3 regions of the Macrococcus equipercicus genome follow, and region 3 is predicted to be linked to each of the others. Evidence: predicted binding sites of a transcription regulator. Region 3 holds the regulator's gene; each other region holds the start of a gene.
What was found. Region 3 encodes Rex, which represses fermentation and respiration genes when NADH is low (regulators of the CRP and FNR family bind a similar motif). Its sites were predicted from a motif close to TTGTGAAATATTTCACAA; they were not measured.
Positions count from the first base shown of each region.

Region 1: a site for Rex is predicted at 4,459-4,476, ahead of KFV11_RS03920 (cytochrome ubiquinol oxidase subunit I). Genes of this name have one in related genera too.
Region 2: a site for Rex is predicted at 973-990, ahead of KFV11_RS07655 (citrate synthase). Genes of this name have one in related genera too.

Region 1 is NZ_CP073809.1:753,502-760,290, reverse strand. Features, by position in the region: gene rnjA (ribonuclease J1) at 1-1,338, shown strand, start outside; gene KFV11_RS03930 (potassium channel family protein) at 1,402-2,064, opposite strand; gene KFV11_RS03925 (cytochrome d ubiquinol oxidase subunit II) at 2,076-3,095, opposite strand; gene KFV11_RS03920 (cytochrome ubiquinol oxidase subunit I) at 3,098-4,444, opposite strand; gene KFV11_RS03915 (glutaredoxin family protein) at 4,626-4,862, shown strand; gene KFV11_RS03910 (metallophosphoesterase) at 4,855-5,688, shown strand; gene ptsP (phosphoenolpyruvate--protein phosphotransferase) at 5,714-6,789, opposite strand, start outside.
Region 2 is NZ_CP073809.1:1,468,065-1,474,853, reverse strand. Features, by position in the region: gene KFV11_RS07660 (amino acid permease) at 1-797, opposite strand, end outside; gene KFV11_RS07655 (citrate synthase) at 1,078-2,196, shown strand; gene icd (NADP-dependent isocitrate dehydrogenase) at 2,251-3,513, shown strand; gene KFV11_RS07645 (response regulator transcription factor) at 3,700-4,410, shown strand; gene pnpS (two-component system histidine kinase PnpS) at 4,407-6,113, shown strand; gene polA (DNA polymerase I) at 6,297-6,789, shown strand, end outside.
Region 3 is NZ_CP073809.1:1,833,308-1,840,096, reverse strand. Features, by position in the region: gene KFV11_RS09755 (ABC-F family ATP-binding cassette domain-containing protein) at 1-1,407, opposite strand, end outside; gene KFV11_RS09750 (redox-sensing transcriptional repressor Rex) at 1,560-2,192, shown strand; gene tatA (twin-arginine translocase TatA/TatE family subunit) at 2,204-2,410, shown strand; gene tatC (twin-arginine translocase subunit TatC) at 2,464-3,222, shown strand; gene KFV11_RS09735 (glycoside hydrolase family 32 protein) at 3,307-4,776, shown strand; gene KFV11_RS09730 (MurR/RpiR family transcriptional regulator) at 4,790-5,659, shown strand; gene KFV11_RS09725 (nitroreductase family protein) at 5,745-6,380, opposite strand; gene KFV11_RS09720 (VOC family protein) at 6,416-6,789, opposite strand, start outside.

The sequences.
Region 1 (6,789 bases), 1.1 Mb from region 3:
TTAAGAACTGCATCATTAAATCCGATCAACGAAGACAGCGTGTTTGAATTCAATCACCTGAAAGTGTCATTTTATTTGACGACACACTCCATTCCTGAGGCATACGGCGTTGTTGTTGAGACACCGGAAGGTAAGATTGTGCATACCGGTGACTTCAAGTTTGACTTCACACCGGTCGGCGCACCGGCGAACATTGCCCGCATGGCTGCGCTTGGTGATGAGGGCGTACTCTGTCTGCTGTCTGACTCAACTAATGCAGAAGTCCCGAATTTCACCATCAGTGAGCGTGAAGTCGGACAGAACGTTGAACAGATTTTCAGAAAATGTACCGGCCGTATTATTTTCGCGACATTCGCCTCTAATATATACCGTGTTCAGCAGGCGATTGAAGCGGCTGTCAAGTTTGACCGTAAGATTGTCATCTTCGGGCGTTCAATGGAGAACAATATTAAGATCGGCATAGAGCTCGGCTACATTAAAGTGCCGCCTGAAACGTTTGTAGAAGCGAATAAAATCAACGGCATACCAAAGCATAAGCTGCTTATTCTTTGCACCGGTTCTCAAGGGGAACCTATGGCTGCGCTGTCTCGTATCGCTAATGGTACACATAGGCAGATCAGCATCATCCCTGATGATACTGTTATCTTCTCTTCTTCACCGATACCGGGCAATATTCGCAGCGTCAACCGGACCATCAACGCGCTCTATAAAGCAGGTGCTGATGTCATCCACGGTAAGCTGTCAAATATTCATACATCGGGTCACGGGTCACAGGAAGAGCAGAAGTTAATGCTGAGACTTATCAAACCGAAGTTTTTCATGCCGATTCACGGTGAATACCGTATGCAGAGTCTTCATGGTAAGCTCGGTATCGATTGCGGCGTTCATCCTGACAATGTGTTCATCCATGAAAACGGTGAAGTGCTGGCACTGACTAGAAATTCCGCGAGAACAGCAGGCCAAGTGCAGTCAGGTGACATACTGGTTGATGGCAGTGGTATCGGTGACATCGGCAACGTCGTCATCAAAGACCGTAAAATATTATCGGAAGATGGTCTGGTGATTGTCGTCGTCAGCATTGACTTTAAAACGAAGCAGCTGCTTGCAGGACCTGACATCATCTCACGTGGATTTGTCTATATGCGTGAATCCGGTCATTTAATCTACGATGCACAGCGCCGCTTGAAGCGCGTCGTCATCGAAAAGCTGAACAGCACTGAAGCAGTCGAATGGCATCATATTAAAAATGCCATCGCAGAAGAACTATCACCTTATCTTTATGAGAAGACAGAACGTAAACCAATGATTCTGCCGATGATTATGGATGTTAAACAATAATAAACAGCCCTCCCTGAGTACTCAGGGAGGGCTGTTTATTATAAGAATGCTTGATAATCAGTCTTAATCGTTCGCTATTTTTTTCTCAAAGCGGTTCAGATCGTTATCGTGACCAATGACAATCAGTATATCACCGCGTTCAATCACTTCATACGGATCCGGTGATACGAGTATTTCCTTGCCTCGTTTCACGGCGATAATATTCAGTCCATAGTTGGCCCGGACATCCAGGTCTAAAATCGTATTGCCCTGTAACGTTTCCCCTGCCCGTATTTCCACGATGGAATACTGGTCAGAAAGCTCCAGGTAATCGAGCACCGAAGCACTCGCAAGGTTATGCGCGATACGTCTGCCCATATCTCGTTCCGGATGAACGACAGTATCTGCGCCAATTTTATTGAGCACTTTGGCATGATAATCATTCTGAGCTTTCGTCGTGACTGTCTTGACTCCTAAATCCTTAAGAATCAATGTCGTCAAAATACTCGCCTGAATATTATCACCGATAGCAACGATGACATGATCGAAGTTCCGGATGCCGAGACTTTTAAGCACCGCTTCGTCTGTTGTATCAGCGATGACCGCGTGCGTTGCGATATCTGCGTATTCATTAACCCGCGCCTCGTCGTTGTCAATCGCCATGACGTCGACCCCTAAAGCGTTTAACTCACGAACAATACTTCCCCCAAATCGACCGAGGCCGATCACTACAAACTCTTTCTCCATATGAACCTCCGTTACTTCTTGTTACCTTTGACATAATCTGCGTCAAAGATAAATAATCTTAATAATAATAGTAATGAAGGAACAAGTAAAAGTAAACCTAAAATAAATACGATGACAAGTGCAATGGCCATGTTATCGTTGACGACTGCTTTATTGATATTGACATATGGATATAAAATGTAAGGAAGTTTGCTTAATCCATAGCCGAAGAATGCGAGTGCGAACTGGATCATAATCATGATAAACGCCACTCCATGATTTCTTTTCAGCAGTATCAGAATGAGTGCTGCCAGAAAGAAGACGATACTCAGTGCAAACAGCCACCAGTAATGCGTGAGTGCTGTGTTAAAGTGCTGTGCATTATGCTGCCGGAGACTCAAGAAGACAAACTGGCAAATAATAAGCATCGGGCCCGCCCATATTAAAAACCACTGGCGCATCAGCCGGTAAGCTGCCGTGTCCCCTGCTTTATGCGCATAATACGTTAAAAATCCTGACGAAATATACAGCACAGAGATGATGGCAAGAAAAACAACGGCCCATGAATACGGACTCATCAACAGTTCCAGCCAGTTGAGCATGACTCCTTTATCCGTCTTCTCAATAAAACCACCTTCTGAAATCGTTAAGACGGTTGAGAATGCCGCCGGAATTAACAGTCCTGTCATCCCGTACAGGAAAATCCATGCGAACTTGGAATCTTTGCCGTATGTTTCAAAAGCATAGAAGCCGCCACGGATAGCCAGCAGAATGAGCGCCACTGTTCCTGGAATCAACAACGTTGAACCGAAGTAGTAAGCCGTATCCGGGAAAAAGCCGACGATTCCTACAAAGAAGAATACGAGGAAGACGTTCGTCACTTCCCATACCGGATTAAGGTACCTTGACACTAGACTGCTGATCATATGGTCCTGCTTTGTAATCTTTGCATACAGCATGAAAAATCCTGCGCCGAAGTCAATAGCTCCGATAATAATATAACCGTACAGGAAGGTCCATAACACAGTAATACCAATATGCTGATAATCCATATTTATTCCCCTCCCACAAATGCTTGATTCTGTTTAACATCAAACTCAGCAGGCTTGTCCCGGAACATTCTGATCAGAACATAGGCGCAAGAGAAACCTAGAATAGCGTACAGCATGGCAAAAGCGACGAGGACAAGTGACAGACCGTCTGCCTGTGTTGCCCCTTGAACCACTTTTAAATAGCCTCTCAGGAGCCATGGCTGTCTGCCCATCTCTGCAAGGAACCAGCCGAATTCAATTGACAGCATACACATCGGCCCGGTCAGTGCAATCATGTAAAGCATAAACGGATGCTCGGTGATAGCCGGCTTGAACTTTCTGAGCACTAAATACACGATTGAAATAGTGAATGCAAACATACCGAAGAATACCATTAAATCAAAGAAATAGTGAATGATGAGCGGCGGGCGTTCATCTTTAGGAATATCATCCAGCCCTGTTACTTTAGTATTGAAGTTATTATCAGCCAGGAAGCTCAGGACACCTGGAACTTTGACAGCGCCTTTTACTTCCTGGGTTTTAGGATCTAAAATACCAAACAGTACAAGGTCCGCCTGTCTTTCAGTTTTGAAATGCCATTCCATAGCTGCCAATTTTTCAGGCTGTTCATTATGCAGAAACTTAGCAGACATATCCCCTGCAATAATTGTCAGCAAGCCGAACAACAGACCGACAGTGATCGTGATTTTCAGGCCGTGGGTATGATAATCTCTATCCTGTGGAAACTTGTTGCGCAAAATTTTCACGGCCGCGATACTTGCCAGCATAAATGCTATCGTCATACCGCCGGTTGCTACGACATGGAACGCACGCACAAAAAATGACGGGTTAAGCATAGCCGCTATCGGATCGACACCGGTCATTTTTCCGTGCACAATCTTAAAGCCTTGTGGTGTATTCATAAATGAGTTCACACTCGTAATGAACAAGGCACTCATGGTTGAACCGATGATGATCGGAAAGTTAATGAGCCAGTGAAGCCATTTGTTTTTGAATCTATCCCATGTGTAAAGATAAATACTCAGGAATATCGCTTCAAAGAAGAAGGCGAATGTTTCCATAAACAGCGGCAGGGCGATCACCTGGCCGCCAAGCTTCATAAATGTCGGCCATAATAAGGATAATAACAGACCGATAATCGTCCCGGTCACGACGCCGACTGCCACCGTAATAGTGAAGCCTTTTGCCCAGCGTTTCGCCATCGCGATATGACGCGGGTCTTTCTTATAGAGACCGAGTCCCTCAGCAATCATAAACATGACCGGCAGAGCGACACCGATTGTTGCAAATATAATATGAAACGCAAGTGTCATAGCAGTAAGCAGACGACTTAGTACAACTGCATCCATCGATTTCCTCCTTATTGTGATTTTTATCACAAATTGATATATTTCTATTATAGCTAATTTCCATCCATAATTCTATTTATAAACTTGAAATAAATGTGACAATATATTGATTGATCATCTTTATTGTATTCTTCATCTATTAAAGCTATATTGATACTATTCTTAAGAAGGAGAACGACCAATGAATATTACCATCTATACACAGAACCAATGCCCTCCTTGCGCATTCATAAAACGTTATTTGGCAGAAAAATCTATTCCTTACACGGAAAAGAATATCAGAAACCCCCGTTACCGCCGGGAGATGATGGATTACGACGCGTTCAGCACACCTCTTATCATCATGGGTGACGAAGTCATCCGCACAGTGGATATAGCACGTATCGAAGCGCGGCTGCAGGAGGTGCAGCATGATTGAGCTTGCCATACGGACTTTATTAAAACTTAAGCCCCGCTTCCTCTATGCCAGGGCTGATGATGTTAAAGTCAAGACTTATAGAATACCGCTGCTGCACAACCAGCATGCACGGCCGTTTCGAATCGTTCATATTTCCGACCTTCATATCGGTTTTAATTATACATATGAGGATTTAATCGAGCATATTAATAAAGTGAACACGCTTCGCCCGGACATCGTCATGATTACCGGCGACCTGTTTGACCGGATCGATCGCTATAAAGGAAAACCTCAAGCTTTCTCGCCGCTGCTCCGGACCATTCAGGCACCATCCGGCGTTTATTTTTCTTACGGCAACCACGACCAGCGCAGCAGCCGGACCCATAAAATACAGCAGGTCATCGAAGACAGCGGCATTCACCTGATGAATAATTTCGGCCGGACCATTGACTATGATGGAGAAGCCATCTATATTAGCGGCATTGATGACGTGTTAAACAGTAAAGGCAATGTCACACAGGCGCTGAAAAACAGGACCGACTCCCACGATTTCACTATTATGATGGTTCATGAGCCTGATTTTGCTGATTACGTCAAACGCTTTGACGTCGATCTACAGCTGTCGGGACACACGCACGGTGGTCAGATCAGACTACCACTGCTGGGCGCCCCTATCCTGCCGGCACTGGGAAAAAAATATGTGCGCGGCCTCTATCAGCTGATGCATCATCATCATTCAATGATGCTCCATGTGTCTCCGGGTCTCGGGACAACGCATTTGCCCATCCGTTTTTTCTGCCCGCCAGAGATCACTGTGCTCGAGCTGACAACAAAAGAAGCCGAGTAAACAATTCGTTTACTCGGCTTCTTTTTTATATACGGTTAACCAGTTCCACGACTTCTTCCTGAGTCGCACAATTGATTGCCTGTTCCGCTAATTTTTTCATTTCTGTCTGATTTAAATTCTTAATCTGGCGGCGGGCTTTCAAGATGCTGGTCGCACTCATTGAGAACTCATCCAGACCAAGACCAAGCAGCAACGGAATTGCTGTTGTATCGCCTGCCATCTCACCGCACATACCTGTCCATTTACCTTCTTTATGACTCGCATCGATAACCTGCTTCACTAAGCGCAGAATCGCCGGGTTATAAGGCTGGTACAAATATGAAACGCGTTCTGACATACGGTCAGCTGCCATCGTGTACTGAATTAAATCATTAGTACCGATACTGAAGAAATCGACTTCTTTTGCAAAAATATCAGCCATCGCAGCAGTCGATGGAATTTCCACCATAATGCCGAGTTCAATAGTATCTGATACTTTCACTTTGTCGTCAATCAGCTTCGCCTTTTCTTCTTCCAGAATCGCTTTCGCTTCACGGAACTCGTTGATTGTTGCAATCATCGGGAACATAATGCTTAAGCTGCCATGCGCAGATGCACGCAGCAGTGCACGAAGCTGTGTTCTGAAGATATCCTGCTGGTCCAGACATAAGCGGATCGCACGATAGCCAAGGAACGGGTTCATTTCATGCGGTAAGTTTAAATACGGCAGCTCTTTGTCTCCGCCGATATCAAGCGTACGGACAACGACACGCTTACCTTTCATTTCAGAAAGCACGCGTTTATAAGCTTCGTATTGTTCTTCTTCAGTCGGCATGCTGTCTCTTCCCATATACAGGAATTCTGTACGGTAAAGACCGATACCTTCTGCGCCGTTATTGATTACGCCTTCTAAATCGTTAGGCGTCCCGATGTTCGCAGCAAGTTCCACGTGCAGGCCGTCTTTAGACGTTGTTTTGTCATTGACAAGCTGCTTCAGTTCTTCTTTTTCCTGAATGAAGTTCGCCTGCTTCTGTTTGTAAGCGATGATAGTTGTCTCATCAGGATTAATAAACACTTCACCTGTTGAACCGTCAACAATGACCATATCGCCGTGCTTCACAG
Region 2 (6,789 bases), 370 kb from region 3:
GGTGTGATTGATATGATCACAGCTAACGCACCGATATAGAACAGTAGAATACGAATCGGTACATTGTTGATTGCTTTTGGAATCGTCTTGTGAGGATCCTGCGTCTCACCTGCTGTCACACCGATCAGTTCGATACCGACGAAGCTGAAGACTGCCATCTGGAAGCTGAGCAGGAATCCTTTAATGCCGTTCGGGAAGAAACCGCCGTGTGACCATATATTGGATAAGGAAGCATGGCCGAATGGCGTTTTAAATCTAATGATGATCAGCACAATGCCGACAACGATTAAAGCCACAATTGTGACGACTTTAATGATGGCAAACCAGAACTCGAGCTCACCGAACATTTTAGCGGTCAGCAAGTTGAGTACGGAGAGAACGACAATTGTAATCAGCGCGGAGATCCATGTCGGAAAATCCGGCCACCAGAAATTGATGTACTGAGCGACCGCGGTCACTTCAGCCATACCTGTCACAATCCAGCAGAACCAGTAAGTCCAGCCGGTCACATAACCTGCAAAGTCACCTAAGTAATCTTTGGCGATATCTGTGAAAGAGTGGTAATTAGTATTGGAGAGCAGCATTTCTCCGAGCGCGCGCATGAACAGAAATAAAAACAGGCCGATAATTGCATAAGTCAATAATATAGATGGGCCGGCCAGATGGATGGTCTTTCCGGCACCGAGAAATAATCCAGTCCCGATGGCGCCGCCGATTGCAATTAACTGAATATGTCGATTGGACAAAGTTCGCTGTAAATCATTATGCTCATGTTCTAATGGTTGATTTTCTTTCATTTTAATCCTCTTTTCATTGTTAGACTAAACTTATTATGATATTAACTATATAAAAATTCAAACTATTTATTAAAATAAGAAAGATTTAATGTATATGCATGATTATCTCCCATAATTGCATCATAATAAATACATCATAAGTAAAACTTATCATATATCATAATGAATATTAAATGTATGAATTCATTCACAAAAAGGTGGAAATTAGCTATAATGAAACTGTGAAAGCCGTTACAGTTTGGCATTTCTACTATAAAACATAGTAAAGAGGGGTTAAGATATGTCAGAATTAACAAAAGGGTTAGAGGGAATTGTTGCCACTCAAACTAAAGTAAGTTCAATCGTTGATGATCAGCTAACTTATGCAGGCTATGAAATTGACGATTTAACTGAAAATGCATCATTCGAAGAGGTCATCTTTCTGTTATGGCACTTTAGACTGCCGACTGCTGGAGAGCTGCAGAATCTGAAAGATCAGCTGTTCGATAATATGGTGCTGAACCCAAGAATGTACAGTCATTTTGAAGATTACGCAACCGATCAGATTCATCCGATGACCGGCCTTCGTACATCACTCAGCTATTTAGCGCATTTCGATCCGCGTGCTGAAGAGTTCAATGAAGCGGCTCATTTAAATAAAGCGATTCGTATACAGGCTAAAGTTGCATCACTTGTCGCAGCGTTTGCCCGTGTCCGTCAAGGTAAAGAAGTCGTCAAGCCGAAGAAAGATTTAAGCTATGCAGCGAACTTCCTCTATATGTTATTCGGCGAAGAACCGACACCATTACAGGAAGAAGGATTCAATAAAGCATTGATCCTGCACGCGGACCACGAACTGAATGCGTCGACGTTCACTGCCCGTGTAGCCGTGTCTACGTTATCAGATATGTATTCCGGTGTCACTGCAGCAGCAGGCGCGTTAAAAGGGCCGCTTCACGGCGGAGCGAACGAGCAGGTCATGAAGATGCTGACTGAAATCGGTACTCTTGATAAAACGGATGAGTATATCCAGAAGAAAATTGACAATAAAGAGAAAATTATGGGCTTCGGCCACCGTGTATATAAAAATGGTGACCCGCGTGCCAAGTACTTGAAAGAAATGTCACGCAAAATTACAGATGAAACAGGCCAAAAAGAGCTGTTCGAGATTTCTGTCAGAATCGCTGAAATTCTTAAGGAGAAAAAAGGTCTGCTGCCAAACGTCGACTTCTATTCTGCGACTGTTTACCATTCAATGAATATCGAGCATGACTTGTTCACACCGATCTTTGCTGTTTCTCGTGTGTCGGGCTGGATCGCACACATTCTTGAACAGTATGCGGATAACCGCATCATCCGTCCGCGTGCCGAATATGTCGGCGATGTTCACCGCAAATATGTTCCAGTGTCTGAACGTTAATCAGCAGTAAGACATCACGTTTTACCACTATCAATTATTATACGGAGGTTTATCATGGGAGAGAAAATTACTAATTCTAACGGTGCACTTAACGTACCAAACAATCCGGTCGTACCATTCATCATCGGTGACGGTACAGGTCCTGACATCTGGAAAGCAGCAGTACGAGTACTTGACGGTGCAGTTGAAAAAGCTTATAACGGCGAAAAGAAAATTGAATGGAAAGAAGTCCTTGCCGGCCAGAAAGCATTCGATGAAACAGGCGAATGGCTGCCGCAGGAAACTCTAGATACAATCGATGAGTACTTGATCGCGATTAAAGGCCCGCTGACAACACCAATCGGCGGCGGTATCCGTTCACTGAACGTTGCCTTACGTCAGGAATTAGATTTATTCGTCTGCCTGCGTCCAGTGCGTTACTTTGAAGGCGTGCCTTCACCAGTGAAACGTCCTGAAGATACAGACATGGTGATTTTCCGTGAGAACACTGAAGATATTTATGCAGGCATTGAATATAAGGAAGGTTCAGATGACGTGAAGAAAGTCATCGAATTCCTGCAGAACGAAATGGGCGCAAAAAATATCCGCTTCCCTGAAACGTCAGGTATCGGTATTAAGCCGGTTTCTAAAGAAGGAACTGAACGCTTAGTCCGTGCGGCGATCAACTATGCGCTTGAGCAGGGTCGCAAGTCACTGACGCTTGTCCATAAAGGGAACATCATGAAGTTCACGGAAGGTGCCTTCAAACAATGGGGTTATGACCTGGCTGAACGTGAATTCGGTGATAAAGTGTTCACATGGGCACAATATGATAAGTTGGTTGAGTCAGACGGCAAGGAATCGGCTGATAAAGCACAGGAAGATGCAGTAAACAGCGGCAAACTGTTAGTGAAAGATTCTATCGCTGATATCTTCCTGCAGCAGATCTTGACACGTCCGGCTGAATTTGATGTCGTCGCAACAATGAACTTGAACGGTGACTATATTTCTGATGCACTGGCAGCACAGGTCGGCGGTATCGGCATTGCACCGGGAGCGAACATCAACTACGAAACAGGTCATGCGATCTTTGAAGCGACACATGGCACTGCGCCTAAATACGCAGGCCTTGACAAAGTCAACCCGTCGTCAGTGATTTTAAGCGGTGTGCTGCTGCTTGACCATTTAGGCTGGAGTGAAGCTGGTCAGCTGATCACTGAATCAATGGAGAAAACGATTGCTTCTAAAGTCGTGACTTATGACTTTGCACGTCTGATGGACGGTGCGACAGAAGTGAAATGTTCAGAGTTTGCTGACGAACTCATTAAAAACCTATAATAGCAGAACGGACACTCTCCTTGGAGAGAGTGTCCGTTTTTTGATGAAAAAAATGAATTTTAACATCTATTATTGTAAATTTAATGTAAAGAAATGTTACCATCCTTTGAAGTTTGTTGATAAATGATAGTCATTTGTTTTCTAATTAATATATAATGGGGTGGACAGATACTGTGGAGGGATATAATGGGTCAGAAAGTTCTAGTAGTTGATGATGAGCAGTCTATCGTTACTTTATTACAATACAATTTACAGCAGGCAGGTTATGATGTCGTCACTGCTTATGATGGTGAAGAAGGATTGAATAAAGTGTTCACTGAACGTCCTGATATTGTTGTGCTTGATCTGATGCTGCCGAAGATGGACGGGGTCGAAGTTTGTAAAGCGGTACGGAGTGAGAAGAACCATGTGCCGATTTTAATGCTGACGGCAAAAGACGATGAATTCGATAAAGTGCTTGGTCTTGAACTTGGTGCTGATGATTATATGACGAAGCCCTTCTCTCCGAGAGAAGTGGTCGCAAGAATCAAGGCCATTTTGAGACGTTCACAAGTCAGTGAACAAAGCAGCGATATTAAGCAGAGCAGCGAAATTCTCGTCGGCAAGCTGAAGATTCTGCCGGAACACTTTGAGGCGTATAGAAATGATCAGCTCCTTGACTTAACACCGAAGGAATTCGAACTGCTGATCTATTTGATTGAACGGCAGGGCCGCGTCATTACGCGGGAACACATGCTGAACTCTGTATGGAACTATGAATTCGCAGGAGATTCACGCATTGTTGATGTGCATATCAGCCACTTGAGAGAAAAGATTGAAGATAATCCTAAGCAGCCGCAATACATTAAAACAGTCCGCGGGCTGGGCTATAAGCTTGAGAATCCGAAGGCGCTATGATCAGCTTTCAAAAACGACTGCTCTTACTGCTTACAACATTATTTGTTGTAAGTTTTCTTTTGCTAGGTTTCTTCCTCTCAGTAACTTTAAGTGACAGAATATTTGACAGTAAAAAGCACGAACTGAAAAATCAGGCGAAGCATATTATCCATATGCTGAATGACGAAAAGAATATACAGTATTATTTAAGAAGCGAAGATACCGCGGTTGACCAGATTATGATTAAAAAACGTGGTAAAGTCATCTACAAGAGTGATTCCCTGGACGTCATCAAGCTTAAAGAAAGACTCAAGACGTGGAAGGATTATTCGGTGGAAACCGAGTTCTTCCGGGACTATAACGATGACAATCAGGCGCTGCTCATCCAGGATGAGGATGGTTATTCGGTCTATCTTATAGACGATATGAGCGAGCTGAAAAGTATTATCACCCAGATGTGGGAGTATTTGCTGTTAATCTTTTTCATTGTGCTGCCTGTCATCTATATCATTGTGCGCTATGTCAATAAAAGCTATATCGCGCCGATCAGCGAAGTGACTTATGCTTCGAAGCTGCTGGCAGCAGGTAACTACAAAGTCAGAGTGCCGGAAAGCAGTGTCACGGAAACGAAGGATCTCTATATCAGCACAAATATACTCGCCCGGACGCTCCAGTCTTTGAACAATGAGCAGAAACTGCAGCGCAACCGGCTGGAGACGACGCTCCAGAACATCCCGTCTGCGCTACTGCTCGTCAATAACCACGGCGACGTTGTCATCAGCAATGATACGTATAACCGCCTGTTCAATAATGACGGCCCGTCTCTTGCTGGTTACTATGAGAAAGCGATTGCTTATCCGGCCATCAACCAGATGATCAAAGAGGCGATTGCCACCGAGAAAACGATCAATGAGACGCTCGAGATCACCATCAACGTCCATCAGAAATATTTTGATGCGGCGGTTGTGCCTGTGCTATCCAAAACACGACGCAAGCTGGAAGGTGTAGTCATCGTGCTGCACGATATCACGCAGCTGAAGACACTGGAACAGATGCGGAAAGATTTTGTAGCCAATGTCTCGCATGAACTGAAGACGCCGATCACATCAATCAAAGGATTTTCGGAGACACTGCTGGACGGTGCGAAAAACGACCCTGAGTCACTCGATATGTTCCTGAACATCATATTGAAGGAGTCGAACCGCATACAGGTGCTGGTGAGTGAGCTGCTTGAACTGTCGAAAATCGAGCGCAACAATCATCTTCAGCTGACGCCTGTCAATCTGAGTGACAAAGTCATGAACTGCGTTGAAGTCGTACAGTCGCTCGCTGCGAAAAAGAATCTGATAATTAAGCTTGAGCTCGAAGAAGAAGTAGTGGTGCAGGCCGAGCCGAGCAAGCTGAAGCAGGTCATCATCAATCTTTTGTCGAATGCCATCAACTATTCGACTGACAATGATGAAATCATCGTCCGCGTGATGCAGCAGGATGGACTGTCTATTCTTGAGATTAAAGATAACGGCATCGGTATCGCTGAAGAAGAACAGATCCGAATCTTTGAGCGGTTCTACCGTGTCGATAAAGCGCGGAGCCGTGACAGCGGCGGTACCGGACTTGGACTTGCCATCGTCAAACACATTGTTGAAGTATTCAACGGTGAGATAGAAGTCGACAGTCAACCAGGAGCCGGTTCCACTTTCCGTGTAAAATTCAAGGCGCTGTAACTTAATAAAATAATTACATTGAATTAACAAACAAAGAGACAGTACCTGTTATAATATTTCTAGACCCCTTCATTTTGAAGAGGCAAAGGGACGCGTTCAGCGTCCCTTTGTTTTTTGGTCTATTTTTTTTGGTTCCATTTAAGGTGTGTTAAAATAAAGTTATCTAAATTAATGGAGGCCATTATGAGCGAAAAACTAATACTGATCGACGGTAACAGTCTGGCGTTCCGTGCATTTTACGCCCTGCCGCTGCTGAAAAACAGTGCCGGTATTCACACGAACGCCGTGTACGGCTTCACCCTGTTACTTGAAAAAATCATTAAAGATGAGCAACCCACTCATTTCCTTGTGGCGTTTGACGCCGGGAAGACGACGTTCCGTCATGAGACTTACCAGGATTACAAAGGTGGCAGACAGAAGACACCGCAGGAACTGAGTGAACAGTTCCCGTATATCCGAAAACTTGTAGAAGCGTATCACATCAAACATTATGAGCTGCCGAACTACGAAGCGGATGACATTATCGGCACTTTGTCCAAAGAAGCGACGGCGAACGGCATGAAGACGATCATCATTACTGGTGACCGCGACTTGACGCAGCTGGTCAACGAGCATGTCTCCGTCTACTACACGAAAAAAGGTGTGACTGATATCGATCACTATACGCCTGAGTTCG
Region 3 (6,789 bases):
TATGAGGACATTGTTGTTCTCAAGACTCAGCTTCGCCAGCTGCAGCCGTGCTTTTTCGCCCCCGGATAAGTCGTTGATCGCTTTCTTCACATCGTCCTGCACAAACAGAAAGCGGCCGAGCACCGCACGGACATCTTTCTCCGGCATCGTCGGATAATACTGCCACAGTTCTTCCAGCACTGTGTTCGATGAACTGAACTCGGCCTGCTTCTGATCATAATAACCGATAGTGACGTTCGCACCGTATTTAATATGGCCGCTGATGGCCGGCAGCCGCTTCGCGATTGTCTTGATCAATGTCGTCTTGCCGATACCGTTCGGTCCGATGACAGCGATCGCGTCCTGTTTCTTGACGTCGAATGAAATCGGGGCTGTAATCGGTGTCTCATAGCCGACTTCCAGCTGCTCCGCGCTCAGCACATCATTGCCTGATTCACGGTCAATGTTGAAGTTCAAGTTGACGGAATGGTCATCGAGCTTCGGCGCTTCGATGCGTACCATCTTCTCCAGAACTTTCCGGCGGCTCTTCGCCATCCCTGATGTTGACGCACGTGTGATGTTCTTCTGGACGAATGTCTCCAGACGTTCAATCTCTGCCTGCTGCCGCTCATATTCTGCAGTCATCTTATCGTAGAATGCATCGCGTTCGATAATGAACTGCGAATAGTTGCCGACATATTTTGTGACACGTCCAAGTGCCACATCATAGACCGTCCCGACGACTTTATCGAGAAAGTAGCGGTCATGTGAAATCAGAATGATGGCGCCTTTATAAGTGAGCAAGTAGTTTTCGAGCCACGCCGTTGTCTCCATGTCCAGATGGTTCGTCGGTTCATCGAGCAGCAGAAGGTCTGGTTCCTGCAGCAGCATCTCAGCGAGTGCAAGACGCGTCTTCTGGCCGCCTGAGAAGTTATCAATCTTCTGATTGAAGTCTTCTTCTCTGAAATTCAGACCGGTCAGGACGGTCTTGATTTTATGGTCGTATTTATAGCCGTCCTCTGCTTCGAAAGCCGCCTGCAGCTTCTCATAGTCAGTGAGCTTCTCCTGATATTCGGCGGAGTCCGCCTTGTCGCTCTCATCACTTAAATATGCGGCTATGTCCTGAAGTTTCCGTTCCATGGCCACTAAGTGCAGAAACGGCTTCATCATCGCGTCATAAACTGTCCCGTCAGCATCAAGTGTCATCTGCTGGGTCAAGTAGCCCATCCGTATATTTTTGGCGAGCATGAGATGACCGCTGTCATAGCTTTCGACGCCTGCCAGAATTTTCATCAATGTTGTTTTGCCGGCACCGTTTCTTCCGACAATAGCCACGCGGTCGTTAGATTTAATTTCAAATTTAACATCGGCAAACAATGTGTCGCCGGAAAATGATTTAGTGAGTTGACTTGCCTGTAAAAGAATCATGATTTCCACCTCTCATCCATTTTACATGAATAACGGATGAGTGGGAATCTGAAAGCGTGTCACATAATTTTCACTTAGTAAACAGGGGCATTACATGGTATAATAAATTGCTGTGAAGTATATCACAATACATTAGAAACTGGGTGATCGGGATGTCGAAAGAAGAGATAAAAATTCCTAAAGCCACCCTGAAACGATTACCGCTTTATTATCGATTCGTGGACACATTGTATAATTCCAATGTCGACCGCGTCTCGTCCAAAGAATTAAGTGAAGGCCTGCAGATTGACTCCGCGACCATCAGACGGGATTTCTCATATTTTGGAGAACTCGGCAAGAAAGGGTACGGCTACAATGTAGCGTATCTGCTCAATTTCTTTAAGACGACTCTGCAGCAGGATATGATAACAAAGGTGGCAATCATCGGGGTCGGTAACCTTGGGACTGCCTTAGTGAACTATAACTTTACGGTCAGTGACCGGATGAAGATTGAAGCGGCATTTGATGCAGATCCCGCGGTTATCGGAAAGCATATCGGTAAAATTGAGGTGCAGGACATTGAGCGCTTCGAGCAGATAATCGAAGCGCAGGATATTCAGATTGTCATATTGACAGTGCCCGGCACTGCCGCACAATCATTAGCAAATCGTGTGACAAAATCAGGGATTAAAGGTATATTAAACTTTACACCAGAACGTTTGACCGTACCGAGCGGCGTACACGTCCATCACATTGATTTAGGTATCGAATTACAGTCTTTAATATTCTTTATGAAAAATCATTAGGAGGAAGAAACATGTTCTTAATTACTACATTAGGATTTGCTTCACCAGCGATTCTTGTATTCCTTGGTGTCATTGCCTTGATCATATTTGGTCCTAAGAAATTGCCGGAATTCGGACGCGCGATGGGTTCATCGCTGAAAGAATTCAAAGATGCGACAGACGGCATTATGAAAGACCACGATAAAGACGATAAAGACGATAAAGACGTTCGTAAATAAGTTGAAAACGGCAGCTTGTTGCCGTTTTTTTTATGGGGAGGGAAATACCTCGAATGAGTAAAGACGATTTAACGATAATCGAGCATTTGGAAGAGCTGAGAAAGCGGCTGATGATCATCGCCTACTTCCTTGTCGGTGGTGTAATGGTCGGCTTCTTCTTTGGTAAGCGCGTCACAAAGTTTCTGACGAAGGATGACCTGCCGCCGGAAATCACATTGCACTACTTCAAAGTGACCGATCCTTTGACCATCTATATTACGGTGATTATGCTGATTGCCATCATTATTATTTCGCCGGTCATTCTTTATCAAGTATGGGCCTTTGTCTCGCCCGGCCTGCATCCGAAGGAACGGAAAGTCACATTGAGCTATATTCCAGTCAGCATCATCTTGTTTTTGATTGGTCTGACGTTCAGCTACCTTATTATCTTTCCTTACATGATTCACTTCACGATTGGACTGGCAGCCGATATGGGGGTCAATCAGCTGATCGGTGTCAGGGAATATTTCAATGAGCTGCTGAAATTCACTATTCCTTTCGGCTTCGTCTTCCAGCTGCCGATACTGCTGTTATTCCTGACAAGGCTCGGCATCATCACGCCGGTCATTTTAAAGAAGAACCGGAAATATGCATACTTTGCGCTCATGGTTGTAGCAGCGATTATCGCACCGCCTGACGTCATGACGTATGTGATCTTCGTCCTGCCGATGATTGTCCTGTATGAAGTCAGCATCCAGATCAGCAAAATCGGCTACCGTCAGTATTTGAAGGCGGAGCAGCAGTTACTGCAGGATGAACTCAATAACGATTAAACCATCTCAATCTCGGGATGGTTTTTTTGTGTCTTCATGCTAAAATTAAGTAAACAGTACAGCAGAGGGAAAGAGGCGGATTAAATGGAATGGACGAGAGAGATGCGTTACAGGAAACTGAGCGACGTGCCGGAAGAAGAATATTTGAAGCTGCTTGATGAGACGGACCGTGCGCCGTGGCGTCAGCACTTCCATATTCAGCCGCCGACCGGTCTGCTGAACGATCCGAACGGTTTTGTTTATTATAAGGGCGAGTATCACTTGTTCTATCAGTGGTTTCCGCTCGGTGCCGTGCACGGCGTTAAATACTGGTATCATTTGACGTCACATGATTTAGTCACGTTCAAAGCGCACGGCGCTGCACTCGCACCTGATACTACGTTTGATTCTCATGGTGTCTACAGCGGCTCAGCTATTGTTGTAGATGAGCAGCTGCACGTTGTGTATACCGGTAATCATCGCACTGCGGACTGGGAACGCATCCCTTATCAGCTGGTGGCAGTGCTCACGTCTCAAGATTTTGTGAAGCGCGAACAGCCGATCATTAAAGGGCCTCATACAGGTTACACAGAGCACTTCCGTGACCCGAAAGTATGGTTCGACAACGGCAGTTATTTTGCGGTCATCGGTGCACAGCGGCTGGATCAGACAGGGACTATCGTCGTCTACCGGTCGCCTGACTTTAAAGACTGGGAGTTCGTCTCTGAGCTGAAGACCGATTATACCGACTTCGGTTATATGTGGGAATGCCCCGACTATTTCGAGCTGGATGGCCACGACGTTATACTGTTCTGTCCGCAGGGAGTCGAAGCGGATGGGGAGCAGTACAAAAATATTCATCAGTCCGGCTACCTGCTCGGTACGCTGGACAAAGAGACATTTCAGATGACACATGGTGACTTTATTGAACTGGATCATGGCTTTGATTTTTATGCACCGCAGACGACGCTCGCTGAAGACGGCAGACGTCTGTTGATCGGCTGGATGGGACTGCCGGACACTGCTTATCCGACTGATGCGTACAACTGGGCGAACTGCCTGACGATACCACGTGAGCTGACAGTGGAAGACGGCCGGCTGCGGCAGCGTCCGCTTAAAGAGTGGCAGAAACGCAGAGGGACTGTTGAGACAGCGGAAGGGTATGCGATGAAGCACAATATTAAGCTGCATCCTTACGAAGGAAACTGCTACGAGCTGCTTGTCGATATCATTGAGAATGAATCAACAGAATTTTATATTGAGCTCCGTGTCTCTAAAAAGGAATCGACGCTGCTGAGCTACAATCAACGCGAACGCCGTTTCACACTCGACCGGTCGGAAAGCGGACAGCTGGCGGGAGACGAAGATACGAGGCGGTCTGTTGTGCTGGAGCATGATTTAAGGCACATCCAAGTTTTTATGGATGAATCGAGCATTGAGATTTTTCTGAACCATGGTGAGCGCGTGATGACTGCGCGTATTTTTCCGGCCGGTGATGCGCGCGGGATCCGAACATCGACAGAATCAGGGCAGGTTTATTTTAAGTTTACGAAGTATCAGCTCTTGCAGCACTAGAGGAGGCGGCGCGGTGTTTTCTGTACTGGTAGAGATTGCTGAACGGCGACATGCATTGACGCAAGTAGAGAAGCGCATTGCAGACATAGTCGTGGAGCATGCTGAATGGGTGACGCAGGCGACGATTAAGCAGCTTGCGATTCGTGCCTCAGCAAGTGAAGCTGCGGTCGTTCGTTTCAGTCGGACGATCGGACTGCGCGGCTTCCGTGACTTGAAAATCCAGCTGGCACGTGAGCTTGATGGTCCGGTCGGTAGCCAGCAGGGAATGACTTTATCTGACCCCGTGGATGAACGAATTGCTAAAATATTTCAGCAAGCTGTTTATGCACTCGACAGAACTGAGAGATTAATAGAAGCGGCAGCTGTCCAGGAAGCAGCGGTCTGTCTTAAAGCAGCAAGTTATATACTGCTTGTTGAAGCGTGTGATTCAGTAGTGATGACTGTCTTCAAACAAAAGCTCGCACATCTTAATAAAAGAACAGAAGTAGTGCATGACAAAGGAGCTGCGGCAAGCGCGATAGTTCATATGTCTAAAGGGGACGTCATATTTACAGCTGAGCGGACGGAATCTTTCGAAGAACTCCTGAGCTATGCGCGAAGTAAAGAGGTACGAGTTATAGCACTTGGTCAGCCGTCCTATGCTGATATTAAACTGCTGACTTATAAAGAAGAGGATAATTATCCTATGCTGTCGATGACTGAATACTTGACACAAGTTGTAGTGATTGACTGTGTGTTTGCGGTCTTATGCGGGCTGATGGAGGAAACCGTCATGCATTACATAAGCGGTCTTGAGGAAGTGCAGGGCATCGTTGCAGCAAAGGGCCGCCCGGACGAAAATAGCCGGGAGAATATTCGCAAGGGACCGCTCAGGCGAAAATAGCCGGGAGAATATTCGCAAGGGACCGCCCGGACGAAAATACTTGCAGACGCCACAAAAAAGCCGCTCAGCTGAGCGGCTTTTTAAACTATTTCTTAATGATCAGACGGTTTTCGACAGGTAAAATGTCTTTTGGACCCGGCTCTGACCCGATAGAGCCGAATGGCATCTGGGCAATCAGGCGCCATGTTTTTGGCAGGCTGAATGTTTCGTAGACTTGTTCGTCGATGACACCGTCATAGTGCTGTAATGACGCGCCTAAGCCTTTAACGGCGAATGCAGTCCAGATGGCATACTGGTGCATAGCATTTGTATGCTCGCTCCATTGCGGAAACTTGGCAGCGTAGCTCGAAAATTTCTCCTGTAATCCCTTGACGACTCCTGTGTCTTCAAAGAATAAAACAGTGCCGTAAGCTGCTTTGAAACTATTGATCTTCTGTTCAGTTGCTGCGAAGTCACGGTCTGCACCCATTACCTCCTGCAGCGCATCTTTTGTTAAGTCCCAGAGTTTTTTATGGTTATCGTTCAGCAACAGTACGATACGTGTGCTCTGTGAATTGAATGCTGATGGTACAAATTTAACTGCCTCTGTTAAAATCTTTTCGATTTCAGCATCTGATATAGGAGATTTCGGTTCTAAGTGATACACTGACCGTCTTTTTTCCATTGCCCCTTCTAAATGCTTGTATTCCTGCTTGTCATCTTTTTTGTTAAATAAACTCATCATAATCACTCCTTCAATAGATTATCAGTATACGGCTACTGTTTGAACATGACCCGGATTCCAATGCCGTTCGGATCTCTTACAAGTTCTGAGTTCCCATCTCTATCAGTAGTTAATCCTAATTCCGTCAATTTATTTTTAAAATATTCGAAATCCTCGAAATTCGGGAAGTTGATTTCATATTTACGGAGGCCGGGATCATTCAGTTCAGCTGTATCTTCTGCCCGTCCCCATGTATTCAGACCGAGATGGTGATGATAACCTGCGGCACTCATAAAGGCTGCCTGACTGCCGTACAAAGTCATGACATCAAGACCGAACACATCTTCGTAAAACTTAATCGTCTCCGGTAATTCTTTCACCGATAAATGAACATGCCCCATCACTGTATCAGGGTGAAGCCCGTTAA